Desulforapulum autotrophicum HRM2: one gene and its partner. The protein of the gene in region 2 binds, or shares a complex with, the protein of the main gene of each other region. Links are inferred from orthologs where the notes say so. Each region holds a gene or a part of one and is shown on either strand. Other genes may lie near its edges. The genes, in order: HRM2_RS24315 and HRM2_RS15030.

Region 1 (15,558 bases), 2.1 Mb from region 2 along the record:
GTAGAAAAAAGAGAGTCCAAGGTCCCCGTGGGCCGCATTTTTAAGGAATCTCACATACTGCTCGCCAAACGAGTCGTTAAGACCGAGGCGATCCCTGATCTCAGCCCTTTCCGCCGGGGTCACCCGCTGGCCCACAAGGTCCCGGACAGGATCACCGATCTTATTTTTAATGGCAAACCCGATGAGGCTGATCACCAGCATGACAAAGACCGCCTGGGTGATTCTTCGTACGATAAATGCAAACATGGATTTATGTTCTCTGTAATGGGGTCAGACTTTGGTTGAAACAGTCTGCCCCTTTTTTTTTATATGAAACACTCGCCAAAGCATTGTCAATGAAGGCGTTTCAAAATTCGTTGGGGCCGGAACCATAACTCGATCCGGCCGTGCCGGTTTATATGAAACTCGTATCATTCCGCCGACCAGAGGGAGGTATTACCCTCCGCTCATTCTCACAGCCCGTCCTGGGCTGCTCCGAGGGAAACGGCAGCTCCTTCAGCGTCCATGCTGACCGCTGCCGTTTAATCCGCTGCGGGTAAAACCTCCCCCGGTCGCCTCTGCTGTCGAGTATCTAAGTTTCATGCTTCGTTATGGCCGGAAGCCGTGTCTGGCTCCGGCCATGCCGGTTATTTAACGACAATATCCCCAAAGTAGGGGAAATTCATGGAGTTGATCACAGGCTTGATGCCAACGTTGTTTTTGCCGGCATAGGAAAGATTCTGCCAGTGGAGGGGAATAAAGGCCGCATCGTCATACAGGATCTGCTCGATTTCCTTGAGCATGTCGGACCGCTTGGCAAGGTCCGTCTCTGACTGGGCAGCCACTGTCAGTTCATCTACCCGTTTGTTGCAGTACACGCCGCTGTTGTATGCACCGTAACCGGTCTCCTTGTTGATGCACATCATGAGGAACTCGGTGAAATTACCGGAATCTTCTGTGTCTGAATGCCATCCGATCATCTGGATGTCAGCCACCTTTGCATCAAATTCATCCCAGTACTGGGCCTTGGGCATGGTCTTGAGGTTCACCTTGATGTTGATCTTGGCAAGCATCTGGACAACGGCCTCTGCAATTTTTTCATCCTTTACATAGCGGTTGTTAGGAGCGATCATGGTGCATTCAAACCCATTCTCAAGTCCGGCCTCTTTCATGAGGGCCTTTGCCTTTTCAAGGTCAAAGCGGGGTTTGAGGTTTTCCTTGTATCCCGCATATCCTTCGGGTCCCTGCTGGGCTGCAACCGTTGCCGTTCCCTTCATCAGTTTTTTGACAATGCCGGCGTTGTTCACGGCATATACCATTGCCTGGCGAACCCTGACGTCCTTGAACTCAGGACGACGCTCCTGGTTCATCTGGAAGGTGATGATTCGGCCGCCGTTGATGGTGACAAGCTGGACATTTTTGTCGCCCTCAATGCGGTTGAAATCCTGGGGAGGAACGGGGGAGATAAAGTCAACATCGCCTGAAAGAAGGGCGGCAACCCGGGTTGCATCCTCTTTGATGGGGGTGAGGATCATTTGATCCACATTGCCTGGAGACTTGGTGTCCCAGTAATCTTTAAACCGGTCAAACACCATCTTGACGCCCTGCTCCCGGGAGGAAACCACAAAGGGGCCGGTTCCGGAGAGATGGTCCAGGGCATAGGAGGGACCAATTTTTACAATGGCGTCCTTGGGCTGGCCGGACTCATCCGTTCCTGTGTAAAATTCAGAATCCATGGCAAAGAAATAGGTGGCCATGTTTAAAAGAAGGGCATAGGGTTTTTTTGTTTTAATGTCCACGGTGTAGTCGTCAATGATGGTAACGCCTTCAAAGGGCTCAATCAAACCCTTGTAGTCTATACTTTTTCTCATGCGGTCAAAGGTCCACTTCACATCCTTTGCCGTAAAGGTGTTGCCGGAATGAAATTTAACCCCTTTTCTAAGGTAAAAACGCATGGTCAGATCATCCATCCGTTCCCACTTGGTAGCAAGGCGGGGTTCAAACTGCATATCCTGGGTCCAACGGACCAGGGGATCAAAGCACCAGTGTGACAGCTGAAGCATTCCGCCCGAGAGTTGAACATGGATGTCAAGGGAGACCGGATCAGCATCAAGACCGACTTTCATTGTTTTGGCATTGGCTGAAAAACCAAATGCCATCACCATGAAAAGGGTTAAACCAAATACAATAATTTTCTTCATCCCATTCCTCCTAAAAAGTTTAATGTGGGGCAGGCAACACCGATTTGTTCAAGGGTAATTTTGTTGTCTGCAATAGCGTATAACCGATCAAAAATACCAGACGGAAGACAGGGGGTCAAGTAAATAACCCCCTGTTTTTAATATTCGATCCTGCTGAAAGGGCCTGTCTCGACCTGTTTTCGATTTACAGCTAATGTCGAAATGTCTTAAAAACCAAAAACTTGTTGACTATCTGTCGTTCAAATGTAATGAATGATAATTCATTTATCAAACAAGGGGAAGACAGTCCGTAGCAACCGGGGTAAAGCGAGTGCTTGTTTTTATAAAACTATCTGTTTCTACTTTGTTTATTGTTTGAATTTTTGTTTTGGCATTAGGGCTATTCCTTGAACATTTGCCTTTTGAAGCCGGATTTAGAATATGAAGGGAAATTCATATCCTGTCTGGTTCAGGGCGATTGATCCAGGGGCTTTATTAATAATAAATTCATGGGGAGTTCAGCAATGGCACAGTTTATTTCCGACAGAAGGGATATTGATTTTTTACTCCACGAGATGCTTGACACGGCAGGGCTTGCAAAGAAAAGCGAAAAATTTGCAGAGTTCAACAAAAAAACCATCGACCTCATTGTTTCCGAGGCCCGCAACCTTGCGGTCAAGGAGATCCTTCCCACCCAGAAGGAGGGTGATGAGCATGGCTGTGTTCTGGAGAACGGCAAGGTAACAACGCCTCCTTCATTCAAGCGGCTCTATGACCTTTTTAACGAGGGAGAATGGCTTGCAATGACTGAAGACCCTGAATGGGGTGGACAGGGCATGCCAAGGACTATTTCTTCGGCAACCATGGAATACTTTAACGGGGCCAACTATCCTTTCATGATGTACCCCGGCCTCACCCATGGTGCAGGCAAGCTGGTCGAAGAGTTTGGCACCGACGAGCAGAAACGGGTTTTTCTTAAAAAAATGTACTCCGGCGAATGGGCAGGCACCATGCTCCTCACCGAACCTGGGGCAGGATCCGATGTGGGCGCCCTGACCACCACGGCCAAACGAAACGATGATGGCACCTTTTCCATCACAGGTGAAAAGATTTTCATCTCCGGCGGAGAGCATGACCTGACCGAGAACATCATCCACCCCGTCCTTGCCCGCATTGAAGGTGCCCCCGAGGGCACCAAGGGCATCTCCTTGTTTCTGGTTCCCAAGTTTCTCGTAAACGAGGACGGCTCCCTTGGTGAGTTCAACGATGTGGTGTGCACGGGCATCGAGCACAAACTCGGCATCCACGGCAACAGCACCTGCTCCCTGGCCCTTGGCAGTAACGGCAAGTGTGTGGGAACCCTTCTGGGTGAAGAGAACAAGGGCATGAAGGCCATGTTTGTCATGATGAACGAGGCCCGGCTCCTGGTGGGTTTCCAGGGATTTGCCTGCGCCACGGCTTCGTACATGTATGCCGTGAACTACGCAAAACAAAGAATTCAGGGCAAAAATCTTCTTGAGATGATGGATGCCAATGCAAAGGCCGTTCCCATTATCCAGCACCCGGATGTCCGTCGTCAGCTGCTCAAGATGAAGGCCCTTGTGGAAGGCATGCGAAGCATTCTCTACTATGTCAACTATTGTGCAGACATGGCAGCCATTGGAAAGGATGAGGCGGAACGGGCCAAATACCAGGGCCTTGTGGAGGTTCTCACCCCCATTGCCAAGGGTTATGTCACGGATCGTGCCTTTGAGGTGTGCAGCCAGGGCATGCAGATCTATGGCGGTTATGGATTTATCGAAGAGTATCCCATGGCCCAGCTCCTGAGGGACTGCCGCATCACCATGATCTATGAGGGCACCAATGGCATCCAGGCCATGGATCTTCTCGGCAGAAAGCTTGGTATGAACAAGGGCAAGCCCATCATGGATCTCTTTGGTGAGATGCAGAAAACCGTTGCTGGGGCAAAGGAGATTCCCGCTATCCAGGCCTATGCAGAAAAGATCGAAAAGGCCCTGAACAAGCTTGGCGAGGTTGCCATGACCATGGGACAGACAGCCATGTCACCCAAGGTGCTCAATGCCTTTGCCAATGCCCATCCCTTCCAGGATGCCGCCGGCGACGTTGCCGTGGCGTGGATGCTGCTCTGGAGAGCCTCCATCTCAGCCACCAAACTTGAAAAGGCCAAGGCAAAGGACAAACCCTTTTACAACGGTCAGATCAAGTCACTGCAGTTCTTTGTGGAGACCCTTCTTCCCATGACCATGGGTAACCTTGCTGGCCTTAAAACCGTCAGCGGTGCAGCCGTGGACATTGACGAAGCATCCTTTGCCGGTTAATCTTTTTTGAAGTAATTTCTGTAAAAACATGCCCGGGTCGTTTTGACCCGGGCTTTTCTTTTTCAGTGGATTTTACCCGTGGCTACATGGATTTCAAGTCCGCCGTGGAACAGGGGATGTAACTCCACAGCAAAGGGAAGTTCCCTGGCAAGTTCAGGTTCAGGCAGGAGGATGCCCACCCTCCATCCCTGGAAATTCCGGGCAAGCTTGTCGCCGATCCGTTTGTAAAATTCTGCGGTTTCACCCTTTTCCCCCAGGCGTTTACCATAGGGCGGATTCAGGACCACCACCCCGGCCTGGTCGGTGAAATCCTTCGGCCCAAGGTCAAAGAAGTCCTGTTTGTCTACCTGTACCAGCCCTGAAAACCCATGGTCGGAAAGGGTTTGCTCAAGACCCGCAATCAGATTCCCGGCCTGGTCAAAACCAAAGATAAGGGGCGTTTCCACGTTCCGGAAATTTTTTTCTGCCGTTTTTTTCAGGTGGTTCCACTGGGCCTGGCTGAAACAGGGGAAATGTTCAAAGGCAAACTGCCGATAAAATCCCGGGGGAATCTGGGATGCCATCATTGCCCCTTCAACGAGGAAACTGCCTGACCCGCACATGGGATCCATCAACGGTTCCCTGCCTGAAAAGCCTGTCCGGATCAGAATCGAACGGGCAAGGGTTGACCGCAGGGGGGCCATACCCACTGCGCTTGTGAGCCCCCGCTTGTGGAGAAGGTCTCCGCTGGTGTCTAAAGAGATGAAAAACCGGTCGTCCCTGACCCGGATCAGGATCTTGTAACTGGCAGGTGCGCCGGGTGATTCTGGTGCCGCCATGTCAAGGTGGTCCTGGATGATCTGAACGGCCCGCTCTTCAATGGCTCGCGTGTGATATAGCCTTGAGTGGTGGGTGGTGGCCTCCACATGGATATGGCTCCTTTTTTTAAGAAAGAGCTCCCACTCGACCTGGGCCAGTTTTTTTTCAAGGGTTCTGAAGTTTTCAGCCTTGAATTCCGCAACCTCCATGGTGATTCTGGAGGCGGTTCCAAGGTAAAGATTGGCAAGGTAGCAGGATTTCATGGGACCTGTGAATACAACCCCGCCCTCGGCCATGGTAAAATGTTCCGTTTCCAGGGGAAGGGCTGCAAATTCAGCGGCCAGGATCTGTTTGAGCCCCGGGGTTGTGGACGCAAAAAAGGTCTGCTTTCTTGCGGTTACCCGTCGTTTTATCCGTTTTTCAAATGGTGTTGGTTTCATGGTGTGATTATATCCTTTTAAATGCCCCAAGTAAACGTCGGGTTTGACACTGGTTCATAATTCCGGTAAAAGTTTTTTATGAACAGAACAGATCAGATTCCAGAATCAATGCCTTCAAACAAGCATTCACATAATTAAAACAAAATAAACAGGAGTTTATCATGGCTGGCGTTAACAAAGCGATTATTTTAGGTCATCTTGGCAGAGATCCGGAAATGACATACACCCCCTCCGGGCTTGCGGTGTGTAAATTTTCCCTTGCAACCTCAAAAAAGATGAAGGACGGACAGGAGGTCACCCAGTGGCATCGCTGCACCGCCTTTGGCAAGACAGGCGAACTGATTTCCCAGTATGTGAACAAGGGTAATCAGCTCTATGTGGAAGGCGAGATTACTTACAGCCAGTATGAAAAAGACGGCGTTACCCGTTATTCAACAGACATCATTATAAGGGAGTTCAACTTTATCGGTGGTGGCGGTGGTGGTGGTGGCGCTCAACAGGGCGGTGGCTATCAGGGTGGCCAGGGGGGCGGCGCTCCCCAGGGCGGTGGTTACCAGGGAAATGCCGGTTATCAGCAGGGTGGGGCGCCCCAGGGCGGCGGATATAAGGGCGGCGGATCTGGCGGGTCTGTGCCGCCCAAGGATGATATTCCGTTCTAACCGTTACCATTATTTAAATTGTAAACTTTTAGGGTGTAAGGCTTCGGTTTTACATCCTTTTTTTTGTATCACGGTATCTCTGTTTACCGCTTTTGGGTTTGTCCTGAATGGTCTTTTCGACCAGCCCTGCTTTTAAAGCAGGGGTTTTAAAAGATCCGTGGGGAATTTGGTTCGATTCGTTTTACCTACCAGGGTCAATAGATCTGGAACAGCCTGTTATCTCTTGCATACTGTCAATATTTCAACTTGGTCCCGACCTAGTCCCTTTGCACCATTGCATTCTTATATCGGATTCGAGTCGTATCTGCCAGGACCACCCTCCAGTATACACGTTTCCTGAAGGAGCAGTTGATGGATCCATTAGGCTGCAATCTCTTTTACTTGTGGACAGGGCAAACCGGTCACAAGATGCGAATATCTGTAAAGCGAATAACAGGTTGTTGGCTGGAAAATTCTGGGCCCAGTCCCGAGTTTTGGGTTTGTTTATCGAAAATTGATTTTTAACGAAGTTTATTTCTTTACATGGGGCGACTAGCGTATTGACTTTTTAAGCTGTCCGTACTTATTCTAAGAATCGTATGTTTTAATAAAATTTTGGAGAGATGGTAGGAGTCGATAATTTTCTAAGGTATAAAAATTGTGGCGTATGCTGTGTCTCAGAGCATTATGCTTCAAAATTATGTCCATCATCTTAAGTTGCTTTAAATTTTGTTAGACGCAAATGACATATATCATAACCAAAAGTTATAACGCATATGATAGAATATCCCAATGATCCCATATTCCAGAGGTCGTATGCCCTTGCAATCACGAAGCCTGTCTGTCAGTTGCAGCCCCATCGTGAAACATCTCCTTTTTATGTTGTCGATCATTTTTCGCTTTTTGTGAATACAATTGAGTTTTGTCTCCATTCCCTTGCCCTTGGCAGCCTTGACAGTGAGTTACAGCGGGATGACCTGAAAAATAAAGTTTTCAGTCTGATCCATTTTCAGTTTCAGGCACTTAAGAACGAAAACCCGAGAACAAAAATCCCAGGGCCAGCTGAAATTGATAAATATTCCAGCGAATTTATCAATACGCTTTTGAATGTAAAAAAAGGCAAGGAGTTTACCGATCGTATTTATTCGATTTCCGACAATAGATTCTATGAAATTCGATTCCGGCTGTTATACGAACTGGATGCATTTGACGGTTCATTCACCATTCAGCCATCGGTGGAATGTATCAATTTATACTTGCAGGCCCTTTCCCAACCCCTGATTGACAAAACCATTGCAACACAGGCCATTCTTGAACACCAGCTTAGATCAGGAAAACTGAGCCAGGCCATTCAGACCGCCGAAGAGCATTATAAAATCACGCTTCAGCAGAAACAGTATCTGATGGAACTTAAGACGAGCATCAGTATCAATCTGAAAAGTGTTCATTGGACCCGGGACATTATACCCCGGGTTGAAGGGGCAGAAGAAAATCTTGCCCTGTTTCTGGATTCGGATAAGCGTATTCTTTCTCATATTGAAAATGATCCCAACCTTGAAGGGGAGAGTGTCGAACAGCTGGCCTTCATCCGCAAAAAGGTCATGGACTGCGCCAACACCTACAGCCAATTGTTAACCGAAATTACCACCATGGGTTCCCATCTCAGGAAAGCCCAGGATGACCAGGCATTTATTGATTCATCCCGGTATGAACATCTCCCGAACATTATCAACGACATTTTCCTTCCTTTAATGGGACTTCCGAAACAATTGATCCCCACGTTGAACGAGAAACTTTTTCCAGCCATTATTCCGCCGTCCCTACCCTACGTGGATGATCTTACCTTTATCGTAAACCGTGCGCTGGTTGAAAGAAATATGGATGAAAATGCCGTCCCTGAACAAGACGAGTTCCAGGAATTCCTACGGGAGGAAGAACCGCTTGTTTCTGAACAGGATTTGTCCGAGATCCTGTCTTTGCTGGATGGTATTTGCCTAACCCGGGAGAGCGTGCTTCTTTCGAATTTGCTTGATCATCTTGTTGACGAAGGTTACTCCCAAAAAGTAGCCGCTGTTTTGCTTGCACATTTTATATTTCAGGCGCCCAGGAACTACCACGGATTTACCGCAGAGAAAACAGATACGACATTTAAATTTGAAAACTTTTCATGCGATGATGTTTTGTTGAGCCGGTCGATAATAGAAAAGGCAGAGGAAGCGTTATGAGTGATATTCAGGATGCATCATACCTTATTACATGCGGTCTCAAACCAAAGCTTGTGCCCAATAAAAATCCAAGGTACCGGGAGCTTCTGGAGCGGTATAATTTGGATGCTGAGTTTCATGGGGTGGTGGAAGAAATTACGGCGGGTCAGGGGCTCGTCATTCTTGATTCCTCACGGCTTCTGGTCCTGGGGTTGAAGGACCAGAACAGCCCATATGCTCCCACTATCCGAGATGTTTTCGGTAATGTCAAACCTGAAGAGCGGATGATGATCGGTATGTCTATCCTTGCCCTGGCAGCTTTTTGTTATCCAACCCCTGAAAGCCTTGACAACCCCCAAGTGATATATCCTTCATGTTACAATATCCGGGAAAGAATGCGAGAGTTGGTTGAAATGGCCTCTAATATTCAAACAGACGAGGAAGTGCCCGGGCTCAGGCAGGTATGGGAAATCATCAAATCCAACGAGCCGATTCAACGCAAAAACGAGAAACACACAAGGGGATCCCTGGCGTGGGCGGTCAAATTTGCTTTTTCGTTTCTTGAGTCACGAAATTTTATTTCCCAGACAAGTGATGACCAGGAAGGGACATTTGCCACCCGGGAAAAATTTCGGGTCCATGTAAAAAACATGATGCTCCATCGTTCTTTCCAGGTGGTGCAGGAGATGGCAGGCATGATGACTTCAAACTAAATAACAGAGGTGCGTTAATGCCATATTTATTGAATACATGGTTTTCAAGGGCGGGACATCCGGCTGCACGCCTCTATGATCTGAAGGTTGAATGTTGCAGCCCGGATAATGCATCAGAGTATACAGATACCATTGTCATGGCGGAAAACGGTGATGGAAAGAGTTCCATCATTCAGCTCATTATTTCAGTTTTTATTCCAAACAAGCGCATGATTACCGGTGGTAAAGGGTTTGATGATGTTCGCACCCTGGATTCATACTTTAAAGCCGGTGAGGTGGCCTGGGTTGTCCTTGAATTCACGGTTGATGACAAACAGGAGTTTTTGTTTGACGATAAGCCCACTCGCATTGTCGGGTTCATGGCATACAAATCCACCGTTCGGGATGATGCCGGCAATTTTGAATTAAAAAGGCATTTTTTCAGTTTTAAAACCGGATCCGGCTTGTCCGCTGATGATATCCCCATGAAGGAGAAAATATCGTATATTGAAGCGTGTGATTGGGCGAATGGTATTTTAAAGCAGCATCCAAAGTCAGAGCCTTTCAGCCACAAGCGCCAGTCCCAATGGGCTGATTTCCTGAAAAGTATCAATATTCATCCGGAGCTTATGAAAATGCAGCTTTTGATGAATAAAAAAGAATCCAATGCAGATGAAATCTTGAAACTGTCAAATATCAATGAATTTGTGGATCTTGTGCTGACCCCGCTGATAGACCCCGAAAGAACAAGCGCCCTTCCAGAGACCATTGAGGCCCACCGTAATGAGCTTGCCAACATTCCGAATCTGCGAAAAGAGCAAGAGTTTATGAATAAATTGGCCCGGCAGGTTTCTTTACTTCAGGGGCCGGGCAAGAATGTAAAACGCCTTGAAAAAGAGATCCATGGATCAGAAAAGAAAAGGGGAGAGATTGCAGATAAAATATCCAACACGGTTTTCCACCTCAAAGAAAAATCTTCAAAACTTCAATCAGATACGCTTGCCTCAAAAAATGAAGTAAATACGGTAACCGACCAAATAAAAAGGCTTAATGCCACCCGTCTCTGGTTTGAAATGAGGAAACTTCAGATCCTGGAGGAGAATGCCAGGATAGATGAAGCGTCGTCAAACAAAAGGTTGGAACAGGCCGAATATAAACTCAAATTGCTTAAAGCCGCTTCGTGCCTGGGGGAACTATTAAAGGTCCAAGCCACGATCCGTTCCATTGATGAAGCCATAGCCAAAGCTGATCTGCCCGCAAAGGCAACCCTTGAACAACTCCATGGGGTTGGAGCCGCCCTTTATACCTTATGCAACAAAAGAATCCAGGCGATTGATAGGGAACTGTCTGATATTCGCAAAAAACTGGCAGACGCCCGCAATGAACAAAAGACGCTGGTCCGCAGGGAGTCATGCCTGAAAAGTGACAAGGTGCATAACAGTGAAATCATTTCCAAGATTGAAGAGTGGTTATCAGAGGCAAAACTCGAACTAAATCATCTTGTGGAATCAGGCGTGATGCTGGCCCAGGAAAATTTTGTACAAGGCAAAGACCGGTGTTTAAGTGAAATATCGGACACGGAAAAATCCATTGAAGACAAGAACCGTTCCATGGGGCAATTGGAAGAGCGGCTAACGGCTCTTAACAAGGATACATTTGAGAGTAAGGTTAACAAGGAAAATTGTAAAAATAAAATTGAGAGAATCAGGGAAAAGATTAAAGATTACAGGGAAAGCCTTGCAAAAATAGAGCACAATCAGACTCTTATGGAACTCGAAGGCGTGGATGTTGTTATCCCCTATGACGCTGGACTCTGTGCACGTCTTGAAAAATATATCGACGAACAAAGGGCTGAACATCAGATATTGACAACAGCCCTAGAGTCGGATCAATTGGATCTGGAAGCCCTTGAGCAGAATTCGGTGCTTCCGCCGTCAAAGGATGTTGTCCGGGTCCTTGATTATTTTTCACACCAGGACATTGCCTGTTTTGGGTTTGGACAGTATTTTGCGCAAAACCGGGTTCTTGCGCCTGGGAAAGTAAGAGAACTTTTGTCCCAACAACCTGCCAAGTACAGCGGCATTGTTTTTCAATCCCCGGAGGAGTTTAAAAAGGCCAAGAAAGTGCCTGCCCTGGCGCATTTGCGTGGGCCGGTTGAACTGACCCTCCAGCAAGAGGGTCTTTCGGTAAATAGCAATTTTTCAGATGGTGTCCATAAGCACGTGGTGCTGCCGGATACCGATGCCTCTTTCAATGGAGACGCCGCTGAAATCTACAAACAGGAACTGAAAAAAAGACTTTATAAAAATGAATCCAGATTGTCCGAGGTCAACAGTCGAGCAAAGAGCGCTTCTAATATTTTCCATCATTTAAAGCGTCATCTGTCAATTTATGGGGTTCTGTCATTGGAAACAATGATTTCTGATTTGTCAGCTTTAAAGGAGGATTTGGGTAAAATCAAATCCCGTATCCTTCATATCAACGCACAAATAGATGACACCATCCATCTTAAAAAAACCATGGAAGTTGAAATTGTTTCTTTCCGAGAACAGCTTGGAGAAAAAAAGAATCACCTGAACGAGTTCCGTGTCTATGAAGAAACCTATCACCGCAAAATTGTTGGGCAAAAGGAGATTATCGAAGAGAAAAAGCGGAAAAACAAGGACATCGATAGGGCACTCAAAAAGATAGTGGCGGATCGGCTGCCGCTTGACAGCCTTATTGATAATCTGGAGGAAAAGAAAGAGCGGCAGGTCGGTCTGCTTGAATCAAAGAAGATAGATAAAGACAGCATCCAGTATTATGACAGGCAGGTGGGTGATGGCAAGGATTATGCCGAAGTTGATCACCATGAATTAACTGAAATGTACAAACGAACAAAAGATCAATATGAGAGCCAGTCGGACCTTACTGCCAAATTGAGGGGGGAAAGGGAAGCCACTGAAAGGCAACGCATGGGCATGGAAAAGAAATATGCCAATCTCAGGGGGAATCTTTCTGATACAGAGGTCAGGGAGGCTTTTGAGACCGACACCCCAGGCATTCAGCAGGAGAGTATTTCTGAACAGGAAACTTTTGTAAATACGTTAAGGGAGAATGCCGGCCAGAAAAAGCAGCAATACAAACAGGCAAAAGAGAACCTGTCTGAATGGCGCAGTCAATATCCTACCATTGAGGAACCGGTGGAGGCTGGGCCTGTCTCAACCGTTGAACACGCTGAAACTGTTTTGGATCGCCTTGAAAACGAGCTGGTTCAGACGAATCATCTGCTTGAAGAGAAAAAATCGACCCATGAACAGTTTAAAATAATGCACAACAACTGCCTGGGTGACATCCGAGGAATTGAGCCTGTTTTGCAGCTTTCCCTTCCCCATGCCAACCATCAGGATAATGGGGACCAGGTTTTTTCCGACATTGAAGAGGCTGGCCGTGCCTGGACGCAAATAGGACAAACAATTGCCGACATTAATGGGGAACTGGATAAATCAAAAGACGCTATCGCCGGGATTACCCAGGCGATAGACAGAATTCTCCATGATGAATCCTATCAGGATATTGCCGAGAAAATAAAAGCCCGGATTCGGAACATTAAAGACAGCCTTTACCTTCAAGCAGAGCACTATCTTTCTGAAATCATCCAGCGGGTGGATAGCATTCATGACACCATCGGCAAGATGGATAAGCGTATCGAGACAATCGTTGAAATCTACCAGCAATATGTGAACGAGGCCCTGGCAAATTTCAAAGCCCTTGAATCCTCATCGCGGTTTCCCGTGAATACCGGAACCTGGGAGATCTGGAGCAAGGAACCTTTTTTCAAGGTTCAGATGAACCCCAAGGTGAAGAATCCGGACTATGTCCGTACCCAGTTATCCTCGTTCATTGAACAGATATTGAGAAATCCCCAGGTGAAATTGAGTTCAAATTCCGTACAATTGATTCTACGGGGGGTACATGAAGTGATTGGGGGTAATTTCTCCATCCGGGCGCTCAAGGTCCAGTCAAATCCCACCAGGGAACGGGATGACATTATGCAGACACTGGCCCATTCAGGGGGAGAGAAAGCCACGGCAGCGATTTATTTATATACAACACTGGCCCGTATGGTTGGCAATAACTGCTACCAGCGCAAAAATTTCCCGTCTTTTTTGATTCTGGACAACCCGTTCGGTCAATGTAACAAGTCCTCTTTTTTGAAATTGCAGAGGGAAATGGCGCGTATATCAAATGTTCAGCTCATCTATTTTACCGGCATCAAGGACACGAGATCGTTAAGTGAATTCAACCGGTTTGTGACCTTGAAAAAAACAGAACGGACCACAAGGGGAGACCAGCGTGTCCAGGCGGTTGAAACCCGTTTTGAGTCAATCACCGCAGATTTTTCCCCAGACCCGATAACAGATCCTTTTGCCCCTGTGCTTGGCATCAAGGCCGGTGCCGATGGCAAAAACACGGAAAGAATCAATTAAAAAAGGTATTTTGGGGCATGCCATATGGATTTAACCACAACATTTTTTGAAAAATTACCCGATAAACAAAAGATTGATCTTTCAGAACTGTGGGATGTTTTTGAAAAGGTGGTGCCGGCTGATATGTGCCTGAACTCCCGGAAAAAATTATCGGAGTTGATCGACAATATGGTAAACGCCCATGGGCTGGAACTGCCAAAATCCAAGGCGCAGTTTAACCGTTCGGCACAGCCCCCATTGCCCAAATTTATCAAGCGTAAACCAAAGCATGGAAGTCACCGGGAAAAGCTAAACCCCAAGCATTCTCTGTGGCATCCTAAATTGGCGTTTCTTCCAGAATCAAGGCTGTCCTCTTTTGACAACTGGCTCAAGGTCGATGGGTGGTTAAAAAACGGCGGGCTTGAAAAAGAGGTTGTACCGGTAAACGAGCGCTCCTATGAGCTCTTTGGTGACGAAAAATATCTGGACAAACAATTTTCCCAGACGGTTCCTTTTACAAAAGGTCAGTTCTCCCTTGATGACCTTCGCTGCCGGCGTATTTATCATCCCCTTTCCTGGGAGGCAGGTCCTGAAAGCGCAAGGGGTAAACCCTGCCTTGTAATTGAAAATATGGCAACCTGGTTTTCATTGAAAACCCTTAATGATGAGCAAGGATGGTATTCGTCGGTTGTTTTCGGGTGGGGAGCAAAATTTGAGGGTAACTGGGTGAACCTTGAATTTATTATGAAAAAGTGCAGGTTTTCAGAGGTCTGTTATTTTGGGGATATAGATGAAAAGGGCTTGATGATCCCTTTTTATGTTAAAAGCCGTTTTGAAGATCAATTTGATATGCCATTTAACCTTGAACCTTTTCTGTATGAAAAACTGTTGTCTCTGGAAGTTACGCCGGGTCCCGACAAGAGCCATACCGGAAAATTCGATTTTAAAAAAATAGCGCCCATCATTCCTGAAAAGATCCGTTCAACGGTCTTGGATCTAATCCAAAATAAAAAGCGTATCCCCCAGGAAGCGCTCCAACCTTTAACGATGTTGTAATTCCGCCTTTTATTCAACCTTGTTTAGCTGTAAAGCCAACAGTCTTTGTTGGTTACTATGAAATAATAATAAGATTGCGTCCATACTCGCAAACTAAATAAATATAAATCCTTGCGAAGGATAAAAAATGTTGATACTGATGTAAAAAACGCAATGGAGATGATGCTCAATTGAAAACCATCCACGTTTCACCGCAAAAAATGGAGCAACAAGACGACTGGCGGCCGGTAGTTTATTTGTCGGGCGGTGCCATCTTGCGTGGGATGGGTGTGGGTTGGTTAACTTTGGGGGATCTTGCTGAGACTTGCGTTGAAGGGTGGCGGGTGAGTCGTAACCCGGCTGCCTTAAATTTTGATCCCATGGTAGAGACGGCCCCGGTTTATCGATTACGAAATATCCAGCCCCACATGATAGAAACAGAGCCGGATCACTTTAGTTCTCCTATGATCGCAGGCCAGCCCTTTTGTGTGGAACCCCTGGATATAATTATCCGGAAGGTTGGCAGATCCTGTGCGGCAATGGTGACCGCCTCCCATGGACGCCATCCTGTTGATGCAAATCTTGGAATTATTCGCGGGTTATCACAAGCTCAAGCCGTATGGGTCTGTTTTTGCCTGAATCAGCCCCTGTATCAGGACTATCTCAACGAATCTGATTCCATTGGTGCCCTGATTCGCCTGGGCCTTAAAAAGATTAAAGGGATGCCAATTTGCCCGGTGCCCGATTTTGTCCAGGACCTTGCCCCCCTTTATATGGGTGTTTATACACGTCTGGTGGATGCCCA
Region 2 (15,693 bases):
CCTTAAAAGCTCGTCACTGATTTTGAATTTAAAAAGAATCAGCCAGTCACAGACGAACGAGGAGATATTTAGCAGAACGATGCTCAGAACCCCGTAGATCAGCAAATCCATAAGGTCTGCCGTAAAACCTGCGGACGGTCCCACAATGGCAGCGCCAATGGCAAGGACAAGGCCCGCATAGTAGCCGGTCACGGCAAGGCTGACCGCAGGGTTGTCGTTTTCCACCATTTCCCTGTTCAGATCAAAATCACGGTGGAGCAGATTGTAGACCACCTTGCCAAGGGCAAACAGAACAAAAAAAACAGCCATAAAGATGATACCGGTCAAGAGATGATCAAAATTCATTTTCCAAATCCTCCAGATCTGCTTCTAAAACCGGTTTTGGTCCTGCCCATTCGTTTTGCCGCCTTTTGCTTAAACGAACTCTGGGCCGCACGGTTTGCTTCCATGCGCCGTGAGTAGAACCCGGGATTCTTGGCCTTTACAACGCTGCCCGTAGATCCAAATTCCTTGTTCCTGCCAAAAAACGGTCGGTTCGTGGACCGGGACTGGTTGTACATGGCATAGTCGTTGCGGTAAATGGGTCGGTTCCACCCGCCAAACAGGCTTGAGAACAGGGCGTACTTTCCGTAGAACTCCCAGAAGGATCCCCCCTGGGAATCCTGGCGCCAGTTGCCGTATTTCGGGTCCCCCACGTAGCTGTACCCGGGAGGTGCCACCTGGTTGTCAAGGGTGCCGTCTTTTTTGGAAATAAGGGCCATGCCGAGGAATTCCCGGTTTTGGTTGTAAAAGGTTTCAGGCACTTCCAGCCAGTCGGTTCGCGTGGAATCGTCGGGTTTTACCACAAGGTATTTGTGGGAATAGGTTTTAAAAAAGGTGCCCTGCTCCCGCATATCCTCAAGAACAACCGAGTAGGTGGGCTCGTCTGCCAGATCGGCCTTGATTTTGTCCAGGGGAAGGCGTGTTGATGATCCACCCGAACAGGCGCTGAGGAAAAAAACAGCGCAGAGCCAAAGGGCCGTCAAATAGTTATGTGGATGATAAATTTGCATAGTTGTGCTTTAGCATAAATCCTCTAAAAGGAGCAAGGATAATCCTGAAAAAACACCCCGGGCCATTCAGCAATTCTAATTGCGGCTGTATCTATAACTCGATTATCAAGTTTTTCTTCGAACCGGCAGGCGGGAACGGTCGGTGTCTGCTTGCTGAACCTTATTGATTCTAATTGCCCGATCATGGTAATATGCACCCATGTCCATGCCTTTGATTAAAAATTCAGCCCTGACTTTCAGTGCTGCAGTCCTGCTGGTGATCGTCCAGATCCTGGGTTCTTCCCCTGCCGGGGCAAACCAGGGGATTGGCTGCTACTACATCAGATACGACATCAAGTCGTCCAACAACCGCATTGTGGATTCAGCCCTTGTCATGGTCCCGGCCGATCAGGAATACCGCACCTCGGTTTTTTACCCCCACCGGGCAGGGGGGGGCACCACGGCAGTACCAGGGAATTCAGCCGAACAGAGCCTGGCCCGTGCCCAGGAAAATGCCCTGAAAAAACTTTTGGAGCAAAGGGGATTAAAGTCTGTTTCATCACGTTCATCGGTTTTTTCCGGCAAGACAGCCGCCATGGAAACGGTGATCAGCTATGAGGGTGCATTCCTGCCCCCCATTGAGGTTGTGGAGCAGAACTATAGCCCCCGGACAGAATCCTTTAACGCTGTTTTTCTGGTCAGGTTCAGCCCCATCGCCTTTCCTGACCAATGGAAATGGCTTGAATTTAAAACACGAGTAAAATCGATTTTCCAGGATATTATTTCATTATTTTAACGTTTAACACCTAGGAACAAAATGAATAAAAAAGAGATTGAACAGCTTAAGACCAAACTTTTCAAACAAGACCGCCTGGCCTGGGACGAACTGGCTTCAGCAGAAACGGAAAAGGTATTTGCCCTGGCCGAAGACTACAAAATTTTTCTTGACCGTTCAAAGACCGAGCGGGAGGCAGCAGGTCAAATCGTTGCACGGGCCGAGGACAAGGGATTTATCAGCATGGACGCAGCCCTAAAACAGGGATCGGTCTCCCCCCACCAAAAGGTCTACTCAATATTCAAGGAAAAATGCGTTGCCCTGGCCGTGGTGGGCAAGGCCCCCATTCAAGACGGCATGAACCTCATTGCCTCCCACATTGATTCACCGCGCCTGGATCTCAAGCAGAATCCCGTGTATGAGGACACCGACCTTGCCCTGTTAAAGACCCACTACTATGGCGGCATACGAAAGTACCAGTGGATGTCGATTCCCCTGGCCCTCCACGGCAGGATCATCCGGGCCGACGGCGAAACCATGGACATCACCATTGGTGAAGGAGCGGATGATCCCGTGTTTGTGGTGTCTGATCTTCTGCCCCACCTTGCCGGCAAGATCCAGGAGGACAAAAAACTCTCGGAAGCCTTTGAGGGCGAAAAGCTTAACCTTATTGCCGGAAGCCTACCCCTGGGTAAAGACAGCGTCAGCGACCGGTTCAAGCTTGCCCTGCTCAACCTTTTTCACCAGCGGTACGGTATCTGCGAGGCTGATTTTGTCAGTGCGGAATTAGAAGCCGTGCCGGCAGGCAGGTCAAGGGACATCGGCCTTGACCGATCCCTTGTGGGCGGATACGGCCAGGATGACCGGATCTGTGCCTTTACCGAGCTTACTGCACTTTTGGAGACCAAGGCACCCCAGCGCACGGCCCTTGGGCTTTTCTTTGACAAGGAAGAGATCGGCAGCGAAGGAAACACCGGTGCCCAGACAGCCTTTATGGCCGATTTTATCTCAGACCTTCTCCGCCTCACAACAGGGGCAGGGGCGGTAACCGAGCAGACCGTCAGACGGGCCCTGATCAACACCCGTGCCCTGTCAGCGGATGTCAATGCCGCCATGGATCCGGATTTCAAGGAGGTCCATGAAAAGATGAACGCGGCAAAAATCGGCCACGGCGTCTGCATGACCAAGTTCACAGGCTCCCGGGGAAAATCGGGTTCAAGCGATGCCAGTGCTGAATTTGTCGGTGCAATCAGAACCCTTTTTGATAAAAATAACATCGTCTGGCAAACCGGAGAGCTCGGCAAAATCGACCAGGGGGGCGGCGGCACCCTGGCAAAATTTCTTGCCCAGCGGGGAATGGAAATCCTTGACTGCGGCCCTGCCGTTCTTTCCATGCACTCGCCCTTTGAAATCGCAAGCAAGGCCGACATCTACATGACCTTTAAGGGATACCATGCCTTTTTTGCATAAATGGATTCTTCTGCTCTTCCTGGCAATGGCCCTTGTCCAGTCCCCTGGGGCCATTGCCGGAACACCTAAGATCGGGTATCTTGTGGCCGACAGCCACGGAAAAGTCATGGACGCCCTGAACCCGGACCAGGCGTTCGTACCGGCATCAACTTTTAAGTTGCTCACGGCCCTGGGTGCCTTTAACGAACTGGGGGAAAATTTCAGATTCAAGACAAAATTTTTCCTGGGTCCGGACCGGACACTTAAAATAAAAGGCTCTGGAGATCCGCTCATCACATCGGAAATCCTGGAAAAAAGCTGCTGCGACCTTGCATCTATTCTTTTGAAAAAGGGCGTTTCAACGATCAAGACCCTAGTGGTTGACAACCTTTTTTTTGAGCCGGACATCCAAATCCCGGGCACGGGCGGCTCCACCAACCCCTATGATGCAGGGGTGAACGCCCTTAGCGCCAATTTCAACACCGTATCGTTCAGGTTTGACAAACACGACGGTCAACTCCTGAGCGGGGAACCCCAGACCCCCCTGCTGTCGTTTACACGCCCCAGGATTCTGGCCTCGGGCCTTGACCGGGGAAGAATCGTTCTTTCAAGGATTGAAAGCCGAACCTATGCAGGACGACTGGTCAAGTTTTTTCTGGAACAAAAGGGAATCAAGGTAATGGGCGGAGTCGAGGAAGGTCAGGTGCTTCAACAGGATTTGCACATCTATACCCATGTCTCACCCTACACCCTGGCAGAACTGGTACGGCAGCTGTTACAATTTTCCAACAACTTCATGGCAAACCAGATTTTCCTGACGGCCGGAGCAGCAGCGTTTTCACCCCCTGCAAGTCTTGAAAAATCGGTGGGTGCCCTCAGGGCCTACGCCAGCAATACCCTTGGCATTGAAAACATTTCCATTGCCGAAGGTTCCGGCATTTCAAGGCGCAATAGAATCTCCCCCCGTGAAATGCTCAAGGTGCTGATGGCATTCAAATCCCATTATTCACTCATGAACCACGAACGAGACGAGTTCTACAAAACAGGCACCCTGGACGGGGTGCGTACCCGGGTCGGGTATTTTACAGGCAAAAACAACAGCCTCTTTCCCTTTATCATCATGATCAATCAGCAGGGGCAAGGATACAAAATAATAAAAGAGCGATTAAAATCCATGGTCCAATAGAACAGCCCCATACCCGGCCACGGTGCCTAGGTTAAAAGTTGGTTCTGTCACCGTTTTCAATGTAGGCATAGGCGCTGTGGTTGTGGATGGACTCAAAATTTTCAGCACTCACCGAAAACCAGGTAATGTTCTCATCATCGTTGAGAATCTGTGACACATCCCTGACCACGTCCTCCACAAACTTAGGATTTTCATACCCCCGCTCGGTGACCGCTTTTTCATCCTCACGCTTGAGAACAGAATAGACATCACAGGAGGCACACCCCTCCACAAGATTAATCATGTCCTCGATCCAGATGAGGCGCTTAAAGCGGGTGGAAACAAGCACCTCACCCCGCTGGTTATGGGCACCATATTTGCTGATTTCCTTTGAGCAGGGACAGACCGATGTAATGGGAACGGCCACCTTGAGCACCATGTCCCGGTCACGTTCAGGCGTGGATGAGCCGTGGATGGAACAGATGTAATCCATCAACCCCTTGCAGCCAGTCACGGGAGCCTCTTTTTCTACAAAGTAGGGAAAGGTAATCTCGATATGGGAACTCTGGGCACCCAGGGTCGTTTTCATGTCTTCAAGAATATTGTCAATGGAGTCAAGGGAGACCTGCTCCCGAAAGAGGTTCAGCAACTCCACAAACCGGCTCATGTGGGTGCCCTTGCACTGGTGGGGCAGATCCACAAACATGCCGATGGTTGCGATGGTGGACTGTACGCCGTTGCTCTTGTCCATCACCTTTATGGGGTAGCGAAGATTCTTGATCCCCACCTTGTCAATGGGGATGTTCCGGTAGTCACGCTGCTTTTGAATATCAATCATAATGTCTGCTTTAAAAGATAATCCATTTTTACCCGGCCCATGGCTTTGAAGATATTTCCCTTGATGTGGGGGTTCTCAGCATACAACCCTTCAAGCATGTGCCTGACAGCTGTCCTTTTTGTGAACCCGTCACTGGGACAGGGATTCTTGAAAGCCGGAAATCCCAGAGATTCAGACAAAGATACAATGCGTCGTTTTTCAACATAGGCAAGGGGTCTTATGATCTCAAGCGTTCCGTCAAAAAAAGACTGGCAGGGCTTCATTGTCCCAATGGCTCCAGAATAAAACATGTTAATAAAGAGTGTCTCAATGAGATCGTCCTTGTTGTGGCCAAGGGCAATGGTGTTGCACCCCTGATCCCTTGCGATCTCAAAAAGGCGCTTCCTCCTGAGGCGCGAGCACAGGAAGCAGGGATTTTCCTGATTCTCGTCGCTGTGAGCAACAATACCATGGTCTGTACGTTCAACCATCAACGGCCCGAGATGAAATTCCACATAGGCCTTGAGGTCTCCTGCAAAGCTTGGCTCAAACCCAGGGTCCACATAAACCGGCACAAGATGAAAATCCAGGGGAGCCTTTTTTTTTAGATCAACCAGCATCCTCAAGAGGGTCAGGCTGTCCATGCCGCCTGACACCCCTACAACGATTCTGTCTCCCGGGGAAATCATGCCATAGTCATGGACGGCTTTTCCCAGGGAACGGTTGACTTTTTTATAGACCCCCTGCAACAATCTTCCTGCTACCCTTTTTTGTCGGATTTATTTTTCAGTACAATCCGGTTGGCGGCAATCTCCCTCAACGCTATGACGGCATCTTCGTTTTTAGAAGGTTTAATGAGCAGATCAGCGCCTTCCCGGAGCTGGCGAACCCGCAGGGCCGCCATGTGTACCAGGGCAAACCGGCTGGGTACATTTTTCAAACAGTCTTCAATGGTTACTCTTGCCAAAACAAACCTCCAGTATTATAAAATGTCTACAATCTCATAGTTCCTCTTGCCACCGGGCGCCTGAATAACGATCTCGTCCCCAGGCTGCTTGCCGAGGAGGGCCATCCCAAGGGGAGAGGATACGGAAATTTTCCCCTTGTGGATGTCAGATTCTTCCTGACCGACGATCATATACTCAACCTCTTCTCCAGAATCAAGGTTTTCAATAACAACCCGGGAGGCAAAACGGACACAATCCTTGGACACCGTTGCAGGGTCGATAATCTTTGCACTGGCAATTTTGTACCCCAGCTCACCGATTCTTCCCTCAATAAAGGATTGCCTGTCCTTTGCAGCATCAAATTCGGCATTTTCAGAAAGATCGCCATGGGCCCGGGCAATCTCGATGGCCTTGATGTTTTGCGGACGCTCAATTGTTTTAAGTCTCTGCAGCTCTTCCTTTAGTGCTGCATAACCTTCTATTGTGATAGGTATCTGATCCAAGATCTTCTTTTCTCCATATAATATAAAAAAACAAAATAGTCCATCTCCAGGCCTGCCCATATAGGCCAAGGGATGGACAAACAAACAATCATTAAAAAGAGCCTGTCATGAACAGGCTCCTGCTTTTCTTAAATTTTCCCCCTGCATGGCAGAATCTCGTTCTAAGCCATATACCCAACAATGGAAGACCCGGCACTCACCCGTTCACCCACCTTGACACAGATACGGGTGTCCATGGGAAGATAAAGATCTAATCGTGATCCAAAACAGATCATACCATACCGGTCACCCCGGACAAGGATGTCACCCTGTTTTACATCACAGACGATTCGTCTTGCCACAAGGCCTGCAATCTGAACCACCCCGTAGCGGCTGCCCTGGTTCGTCCGGAGGACAAGGGCATTTCTTTCATTGTCCTTGGATGCCTTGTCAAGGGAGGCGTTAAAGAACTTACCCGGATAATAGGTTGTTTCTTCCACCGTTCCGGCAAAGGGCACCCGGTTCACATGGACGTTGAATACGTTCATGAAGATGCTCACCATGATGCAGGGCCCGTCGACATAGTCGTTATCCATGACCTTTTCCGCCTTGACCACGCGGCCATCAGCAGGCGACACCAAGGCATTTTCCTCCCCGGGGATTAATCGGTCAGGATCCCTGAAGAACCAGCAGACAAAGGCCGTCGCGGCCAGGGCTGCAACGCCAGGGACCCACCAGCCCATAAAAAAAAGCAAGCCCGTCACAATGCAGGCTGAACAGATGTAAACCAAACCGGGTCTTGCAAAGGGAAAATCAGCCTTTGCAGGCCATTTTGTAACTTTCTTATTTTCCATTCTTATCTAAATACCAGAGAGAAACCACCTTGTCAACAAAAGCGGTCGGGATGTCTGTCGTAGTTTATCTCAGCATCCGACCGTCGGATGTATACGGGCAAAAGGGACAAAGGATCCTTTGAAAGCAGTTCCGGGGTCTGAAAAAGGGCATGGGCCAATGCCGATGCCCTGACCTGGTTCTGAAATTGAGGTGCAAACGAGGCCTCCTTCGGGGCAAGGACATCTATTTCTTTGTGGTATGCCTCGACACCGGAACCCACATAAAGGGCTGCCCCGCCTGCAAGGGAAACGGCCTGTTCCGGGGTGACGCAGACCTCTTCTGACTTGTGGATCATCCGCCCCTTTGAAAAACGGTAACAGGCCGTGTAAACCTCTCCCCTTTTGGCGTCCATCAATGCACAGACCGTTCTGTCAGACGTTGCCACCTGCCATGCAATGGCGTCAAGGCTTGAGATCCCGGCAACCGGCTTTGATGCGGCATAAGCAATCCCCTTTACAACACTGATGCCGATGCGAAGCCCGGTGAAACTGCCCGGCCCCCTTGCCGCCACAAACCCGTCAATTTCAGACAGGGGTATACCGGCCCGTGTGGAGAGCATGGAATGAATCATTTCCATGATTACCCTGGAATGGGTGATCCTGCTTGAGAAGAACTCTTCACACACAAGCCTTGAATCCTCAACAAGGGCAACGCTTGCACTTGTCTCGGAGGTATTTACGGCAACAATCTTCATTGTGCCTCAGTCACCCCATCCGTCTCCTTACCCGGCTGGGGAATCTGACGTGGCTCAAAGGCAATGTCAAGCACCTGATCAAGCTCCTTGACACAGAAGAACTCAATCTTTTTCTTAACGCTCTTTGGCATGTCAAAAAGATCCTTTCGGTTCTTTTCCGGAATGATGATCTTTTTTATCCCCACCCGCAGGGCACCCAGGGCCTTTTCCTTGAGTCCGCCAATGGGAAGCACCCTTCCCCTGAGGGAAATCTCGCCGGTCATGGCCACCTGATTACGGACAACCCTTCCGGTAAACGCTGAAATAAGGGCCGTTGCCATGGCAATGCCCGCCGAAGGGCCGTCCTTTGGAATAGCACCGGCAGGCACGTGGATGTGAATATCCTTTTCCTCAAACGCTTCTTTTTTTATGCCGAACCGTTCCATGTTGGCCTTGGTAAAAGTGAGGGCAGCCCTTGCAGACTCCTGCATCACATCCCCGATCTGGCCGGTCACGGAAAGTTCACCCTTGCCGTGGCACAGGGCAACCTCGATATAAAGAGGCTCTCCGCCCACCTCTGTCCAGGCAAGACCAGTCACAAGGCCCACCTGGCTCTCTTCCTGGTCAAGTTCATCAACATATGTCGGTGGCCCGAGAAAGGTCGTCAAACTCTGTTTTTTTATGGCATATTTACCCTTCTGACCTTCAGCAATCTTTCTTGCTATCTTCCGGCAGATGGCACCCAGCTTTCTTTCAAGTTCGCGCAACCCTGCCTCAAGGGTGTACTCGGAAATCACCGCTGCAAGGGCTCCGGAACTGATGGTGATGTGACGTCTGCCCAGTCCGTTCTCCTTTAGCTGCCTGGGAAAAAGATGGGTTGTGGCAATGGTCTGCTTCTCCTCCCTTGTGTAACCGGGTATCCGAATCACCTCCATGCGGTCCAGAAGGGCCGATGGAATGGTGTCGGTCATGTTGGCCGTAAGGATAAACAATACCTTTGAAAGGTCAAAGGGCATGTTCAGGTAATGATCACTGAACTCGGTGTTCTGCTCCGGGTCCAGGGCCTCAAGCAAAGCTGAGGAAGGATCACCCCTGAAATCATTGCCAAGCTTGTCGATCTCATCGAGCATGAACACCGGGTTGTTTACCTTGCACTGGCGAAGTCCCTGGAGTATCCGGCCGGGCATGGCCCCGATATAAGTTCGCCTGTGGCCCCTGATCTCAGCCTCATCCCGGATGCCGCCAAGGGAGATGCGTATGAACTTTCGCTTCATTGCCTTTGCAATGGCCTGGCCCAGGGAAGTTTTCCCAACCCCGGGAGGTCCTGCAAAACAAATAATCTGGCCCTTTAAACCGGGGTTGAGTTTTCTGACACTCAGGTATTCAAGTATTCGATCCTTGACCTTGTCAAGGCCGTAGTGATTCTTGTCAAGGAGCTGGGCTGACTTTTCAATGTCCAGAAAATCCTTGGTCGAACGGTTCCAGGGCAGCTCCACAATGCAGTCAAGATAGGTCCGTATGATGGACGCCTCTGACGAGTCCGAATGCATCTGTTCAAGGCGCCTCAACTGTTTAAAAGCCTCTTCAAGGGAATCAGGTGGCAGTTTTGCCTTTTTCAGCTTGACCTTATAATCTTCGACCTCTGCAAACCGGTCTTCGCCCTCCCCTAATTCCCTGTGGATGGCCTTGACCTGCTCCCGAAGAAAATAGTCCCGCTGGCTCTTGGATATTTCATCCTTTACATCGGTCTGGATTCTTGCCTGGACCGTTGAAAGTTCAAGCTCCCTTGCAAGAAGATCATTAACCTTTGTCAGACGCTTAACCGTGTCCGAGGTTTCCAGTAGAATCTGGGCATCCTCGACCTTGAGCCTGAGATTTGCCGCAACAAGATCGGCAAGTTTTCCCGGAGACTCAATATGCTCAAGAATCAACCCCACATCCCCAGACAACTCTCCCCTCAGGGCAAGAATCTTTTCACTGCTCTCCCTTACGTTGCGCATGAGGGCTTCGGTTTCAATGGTAACCTCCTCAAGCTCCAGATCCTTGACAAGGGCAATTTCAACCTCAAAACTGGCCTTTTTCTTGATAAATCGCTTGATCTGGGCCTTGGTGATGCCCTGCACAAGGGCTTTTATCCTGCCGTCGGGCAGTTTAAGCATCTTCTGAACCCGGCCCACGGTACCCATCTCATATACATCAGACGCCTTGGGATTCTCCACCTCTGAATCTTTTTGGGCACACAGAAAGAGATAGCGATCCTTAGCCATGGCCTTTTCTACGGCCTTGATGGATTTTTCCCGGCCAACAAACAGGGGCAGAAGCATGTCGGTAAAGATAACAACATCCCTGACGGGCATCATGGGAAGGGTCAAGGGAATATCTTCAAGGCTTCCCTCTTTTTCTATTATCTCGATAAGGTCATCCATATCGGTCTCTGCCATTTGAACTCCTTTTGGTTTTACTTTGATTATTGTAGCACTAACAATAAATCATTTTTACCAGTTTACAACATCAATTCCATTTTTTTATTAATACCGACCCTGACTTGCAGCAATTTGAATTACTGCCTGACTTGACTTGGATCTGAAAAAATTCTATAGGGGAGACACTATAAAAGGAGACCCTATGACCATACCCATGGTATTGACCATTATAATTTTCTTCACAGGGGCATGCATCGGAAGTTTTTTAAACGTCTGCATCTATCGGATTCCCCTCCATCTGTCCATTGTCTGGCCAGGCTCAGCCTGCCCCCGCTGCAAGACCCCCCTGCCCTTTTATCTGAATATACCGATTTTAAGTTATATCCTCATCAGGGGAAAATGCAGATTCTGTCATGCACCCATTTCCATTCGATATCCCCTTGTGGAAGCGTTGACAGGCTTCCTGGCCCTGGCTGTCACGGCAAAGTTCGGGATCACTCCTGCCACTCTTTTTTATTTTACCTTTGCAGCCACCCTTGTGGTCATCTCATTCATCGACATTGACTTTCAGATCATTCCGGACATCATCTCCCTTCCCGGCATCCTCGTATTTGCGTCGGCTTCTGTGTTTATTCCCCGGATGGATTTCATGGACACGATCCTGGGAATTGTCGCCGGCGGAGGGACCCTCTACCTGGTGGCCCTGGTTTATTATCTTATCAGAAAAGAAGAGGGCATGGGCGGCGGTGACATCAAGCTGCTTGCCATGATCGGTGGCGTGGTCGGCTGGCAGGGGGTGGCATTCACTCTTTTTGCCGGTTCTTTGATGGGTACGGCAGGCGGGGTCATCATCATGGTCCTCACAAGGCTTGGGGACGTCAAGCTCAAAATTCCCTTTGGCCCCTTTTTGTCCGCAGGCAGCCTTGTCTACATTTTCTTCGGTGAACCCATTATAAACTGGTACTTCAGTCTGCTTTAGTCTCTTCCCTATAAACAAACCTCAATAAACAGATCTCCCTTTGTGGTTTTAAAGGGAAGCACCAGTACCCGGCCGGCATGGGACATATTCTGCCCCCTGCCGGTCTTGACCTCCAGAAGCTTGACCCCCACGCTTTTACCCATCTCAGTCATTTTTGTGGTCACGTGTCCAGAGACCATATTGCCGATCTCACCCACGGCATCTATTATCTCTTCATCCATCCGGGTCATGGACTCACCAAACATCGCAGAAACAATCCCGAGAATGCTTTTCTCAGTAAAACTCAGACAGGCAGACCCGGTTACATCCCCGGTGATGGACAAAACTGCTGAAATGTCACCCAGGGCAATGGTGTCCGTCTTGACGTAGCACAACCCCGGTGCGGCCTTTACAGAAGCCGTGGTATCGAGAATATAAAGTGTTCCCTCAATAAAAGGATTTACCATTGCAGCGTCCATATTTTCTCCTTTGTGAAATGAATTGTATGCCCATTTAACGGGCTGTGCAACCCATTAATTACAAAAAAATCCCAATAAATGCTTGACACCACCATTGCAAGCACGTAACGTACGAAAAAAAGCTGGTGCACGCCCCCATTGCTGTATCTCAGCTGATTTTTATTAACCAGTTCCAAGTTATATAAAATAAAGGAATCAAGCCAGCTTGCCTTTGCATACTGGTATTAATACCCAAGACTGTTTTAACGAAAGCTTTATATAATTCTGGTAACCTGCTAACGACAAAAAGGAGTGATCTACAATGAACAAAGGTGATTTGATCAACAAGGTATCTGAAGTCCTCAACAGCAAAAAAGACGCTCAGACTGCAGTGGACTGCATCCTTGCGACAGTAACCGAAGCCCTTGCTGAAAAAGAGTCTGTAACCCTGGTAGGTTTTGGAACCTTTAAAACAGCCGAGCGAAAAGCAAGAAAAGGAAGAAACCCCCAGACAGGGAATGAAATTGATATCCCGGCCAGGTTCGTCCCAAAGTTTATTCCTGGCAAAGCACTCAAAGACGCTGTAAAATAACTCGACTTCAGTTTCATACCAGCCGCTCAGGCAGCACTTGTACAAGAGTACAGTGCTGCCTGTAATCTTTATATTCCATGATCTTTCCCCAAGAACCAACCATGCCCATTGATCTTGATATCGAAAGAATACTATCGCCCTGCCTCGGTGTTGAAATTGTTTTCGACCTCAACTCCCTTACGCCCCTTGTCAGGTCGTCGATCATCTACGATGTTGATCATTTAAAACAGATATTCATCACTGCCCAGCCCAGAATTTTGATTCATCCGAATTTCGTTGCAAAGACAATCCACCTGACAACACTGGTGACTGTGCAAGGCAGCAAAAAAAGAATCGGCATCAAATGCAGACCAATCCAGTTTGACAACAACTACCGGTTGTCAAACGACAACCGTGTTGGTGCCATCATTTTTAAATACGATCCACCCATAACAGAGACCACCATTCGTTCGGCATACCGCCTTCCCGTGGGCAAAAGACACGATATCAGGGTAAAACTTATCCATGGGGAAAACAACTATTATTCAACCAAAGACTTTTCAATCAGAGACATTTCCCTGGCGGGAATCTCCCTGGTAATCCCAAAGTTTTTCAAAAACCGGCAAAAAAACCTTCTTGAACGTATTAAAGTCAATGTCCTGATCCCCCTTGGAATCATCATCAACAAGGATCCCGGCATTCCCGACACAGTCATCCCTGCCATCATTAAAATCGTGAGAATACAAAGAAACACCGCAGGACTCTATCTGGTGGCTGGGGCAAAATTTGAACGTTTTGGTAAACATACCGGCGAAGAGGAACTCAACATGTTCATCCACAGGGCCCAACTCGAGGACCTGAAAAGACTCAGCGGCATCTGACCTAAAGAGATTTCACATGGATTTTATGTGGGCGTCAAGCCAGTCAAGGATAGCCTTCTGATCCGCATCAAGCCCTTGAGCCGACCTGACAGAGGCAAGCTCCTGGGCGGCCATATCACAGGTGAATTTCAAGTCGTTCCGATACCCCTTCACAGGGTCATCTCCGAGGGGACCACGAATTTTCACCATATACCTGTCATGGCCGGCACGAACCTCGGGGGCAGCCTGTTCGTAAAAATTTCTCAACACAATCCGTTGGGCAAGGCCCTTAACCCGGGGCGAAACCAGGGTTTCGCAAACGCCCATTTCCCCATTGTTGATCGCCCTGTGGAAAACGCCCATCTCCTTTTTTTCAACACTGGAAAAAAAACCGTCCTGATAAAGGGAGGCATCAAGGTCAAGATCCGGCACAAAGGGATATTTAAACGACCTGTGATGAATGACAAGCTTCTGGAATTCATCCTGGTTCGCTTTGAGCATGGCGATATTTTTTTCACAAACCTGATGCTGGGAGGGGGTAAGCCGATTCCAGAAACGATCCAGGGAAGGCAGCACGATTTTTGCCTCGCCATATCGTTTTCGAAGAACAAAGGGTCCATCGCCTGAATCAGGTTTAAACGGCAAAACCAGCTCCTTGTCAAGCCTGAGCCAGAGACTCTGGTTGGCGTAAGGGGTTGAGTGCCCAAGGCTCAACACCGGTGCCATGTACGTCAAATCACTGCCAAACGATACCGAGACCATGATACAGAGCCTGTGTCGACCAAATATAGACTGGAACACCTCATCCACGGCATCCAGTCTTGCCTGGTCATTCTTTTTATCAAAAAAATCAAGACAATAGTTCCACATGCGCTTTTGTCCCGAAAGCCGTCGGGCAAGGGCAAGGGTTGCTTCAACATCGGTCATGGCATCGTGGGCCCTGCCGGATTGAACCAGATTATTTTTTTCGCTGATCAATTCAAGGCGCATGGAAGCCTTATCGTCGATTACAGGCCAATGGATCCCATCGGGTTTAAAAATCCGATAAAGGGTGGCAATGGGAAGCAGATCCATTCGGGCACAATCATTGGCATACTGGTGGGTGTAGGGGTCAAGAAGATTTCGATAAAAGGCGAATCGCAGGAATTCGTCATCAAACCCAAGGGAGTTGTAACCGATACTGATGGTATCAGGCGTATTTAACAGCCGGTGAATAAGGGCTACGCCCTGGTATTCACATAGTCCGTCTTTTAAATCTTCAGGGGTAAGTCGGTGGGTGATAAATGCACCCGGGGAAGGAACGATATCGTTTCGAAGGGATATGACTATGGACGTCCGATCTATCTCCCTTAATTCCAAGTCCGTTCGAATGGCGGCAAAGGTGAGAATCTGATCAAAGGCGGGATTGAGTCCGCTTGTCTCAATATCATAGAAAAGAAAAGTTTTCATGGATACAAAAAAAATGGGAATACTTCATTCTTTAAAAAAAGAAGCATTCCCATTTGAATTTTATCTCTTGGAGAACTGGAAACGAGCCCGAGCACCCTTCTGGCCATATTTTTTACGCTCTTTAACCCTGGCGTCACGGGTAAGACAACCCGCCTTCTTAAGGATACCCCGAAGGTCCGGATCTGACAGAACAAGGGCCTTAGTAATGCCGTGACGGATCGCCTTGGCCTGTCCCATAATGCCACCGCCAAGAACGGTCACCTTGATATCAAATACATCCGCCTTGTCCGTCAGGGCAAGGGGAAGTTCAAGTGCTTCCCGGGCCGTACCCAGAGGAAAGTAATCCTCCAGTGCCCTGTTGTTGACAGTGATGATCCCTGTTCCGGGCTTGATCCAGGTTTTTGCCACAGAACACTTTCTCTTACCGGTAGCATAATAGCTGTTATTATTTTCCATAAAATATTTCCAGTCCCTTTTCTCGACTAAATTTCAAGTGTCTTGGGCTGTTGAGCTGCATGGGGATGCTCTTCACCAGCATAGACGTATAATTTATTGTTAAGCTTCCTGCCAAGCCTGTTCTTGGGAAGCATTCCCCTGACAGCCCTTCTGACAAGCTCTTCAGGCTGCTTTACCAGAAGTTCTTTTGCTGTAATAGACTTTAGGCTTCCGGTGTAACCGGAATGGCGATAATAGGTCTTCTGATCCCACTTATTGCCGGTAAGCCGTACCTTGTCTGCATTA

What was found.
Region 1: the proteins of HRM2_RS15030 (region 2) and HRM2_RS24315 are in contact, whole or in part, in a crystal structure (PDB 3C94), measured with the Escherichia coli proteins. The link is inferred for Desulforapulum autotrophicum HRM2 from one-to-one orthologs.

What each region holds. Positions count from the first base shown.
Region 1 is NC_012108.1:5,543,432-5,558,989, reverse strand. What follows is about bases 4,833-7,646. They hold HRM2_RS24315 (single-stranded DNA-binding protein), read left to right. Parts: upstream 4,833-5,897; coding sequence 5,898-6,395; downstream 6,396-7,646. Other genes in these bases: HRM2_RS24310 (hypothetical protein), read left to right, coding at 7,280-7,646; HRM2_RS28415 (Fic family protein), read right to left, coding at 6,445-6,561; HRM2_RS24320 (THUMP domain-containing class I SAM-dependent RNA methyltransferase), read right to left, coding at 4,833-5,736. Outside these bases: HRM2_RS24335 (ABC transporter permease), read right to left, coding at 1-246; HRM2_RS24330 (ABC transporter substrate-binding protein), read right to left, coding at 627-2,180; HRM2_RS24325 (acyl-CoA dehydrogenase), read left to right, coding at 2,684-4,498; more of HRM2_RS24320, read right to left, coding at 4,561-4,832; more of HRM2_RS24310, read left to right, coding at 7,647-8,599; HRM2_RS24305 (hypothetical protein), read left to right, coding at 8,596-9,291; HRM2_RS24300 (hypothetical protein), read left to right, coding at 9,309-13,739; HRM2_RS24295 (hypothetical protein), read left to right, coding at 13,764-14,774; HRM2_RS24290 (hypothetical protein), read left to right, coding at 14,945-15,558. UniProt on the Escherichia coli protein: Plays an important role in DNA replication, recombination and repair. Binds to ssDNA and to an array of partner proteins to recruit them to their sites of action during DNA metabolism. Acts as a sliding platform that migrates on DNA via reptation.
Region 2 is NC_012108.1:3,449,038-3,464,730, forward strand. Bases 12,745-15,693 are described here. They hold HRM2_RS15030 (exonuclease domain-containing protein), read right to left. Parts: upstream 14,953-15,693; coding sequence 13,537-14,952; downstream 12,745-13,536. Other genes in these bases: HRM2_RS15025 (PilZ domain-containing protein), read left to right, coding at 12,745-13,524; rpsI (30S ribosomal protein S9), read right to left, coding at 15,013-15,408; rplM (50S ribosomal protein L13), read right to left, coding at 15,435-15,693. Outside these bases: HRM2_RS14950 (DUF350 domain-containing protein), read right to left, coding at 1-345; HRM2_RS25365 (hypothetical protein), read right to left, coding at 342-1,025; HRM2_RS14960 (hypothetical protein), read left to right, coding at 1,258-1,827; HRM2_RS14965 (aminopeptidase), read left to right, coding at 1,849-3,276; HRM2_RS14970 (D-alanyl-D-alanine carboxypeptidase/D-alanyl-D-alanine-endopeptidase), read left to right, coding at 3,260-4,441; GTP cyclohydrolase FolE2, read right to left, coding at 4,473-5,258; HRM2_RS14980 (tRNA lysidine(34) synthetase), read right to left, coding at 5,255-5,986; rpoZ (DNA-directed RNA polymerase subunit omega), read right to left, coding at 5,998-6,204; transcription elongation factor GreA, read right to left, coding at 6,220-6,687; HRM2_RS14995 (phosphatidylserine decarboxylase family protein), read right to left, coding at 6,849-7,520; tRNA (adenosine(37)-N6)-threonylcarbamoyltransferase complex dimerization subunit type 1 TsaB, read right to left, coding at 7,553-8,254; lon (endopeptidase La), read right to left, coding at 8,251-10,674; HRM2_RS15010 (prepilin peptidase), read left to right, coding at 10,859-11,635; HRM2_RS15015 (chemotaxis protein CheX), read right to left, coding at 11,644-12,093; HRM2_RS15020 (HU family DNA-binding protein), read left to right, coding at 12,395-12,664; more of HRM2_RS15025, read left to right, coding at 12,742-12,744. UniProt on the Escherichia coli protein: Degrades single-stranded DNA (ssDNA) in a highly processive manner.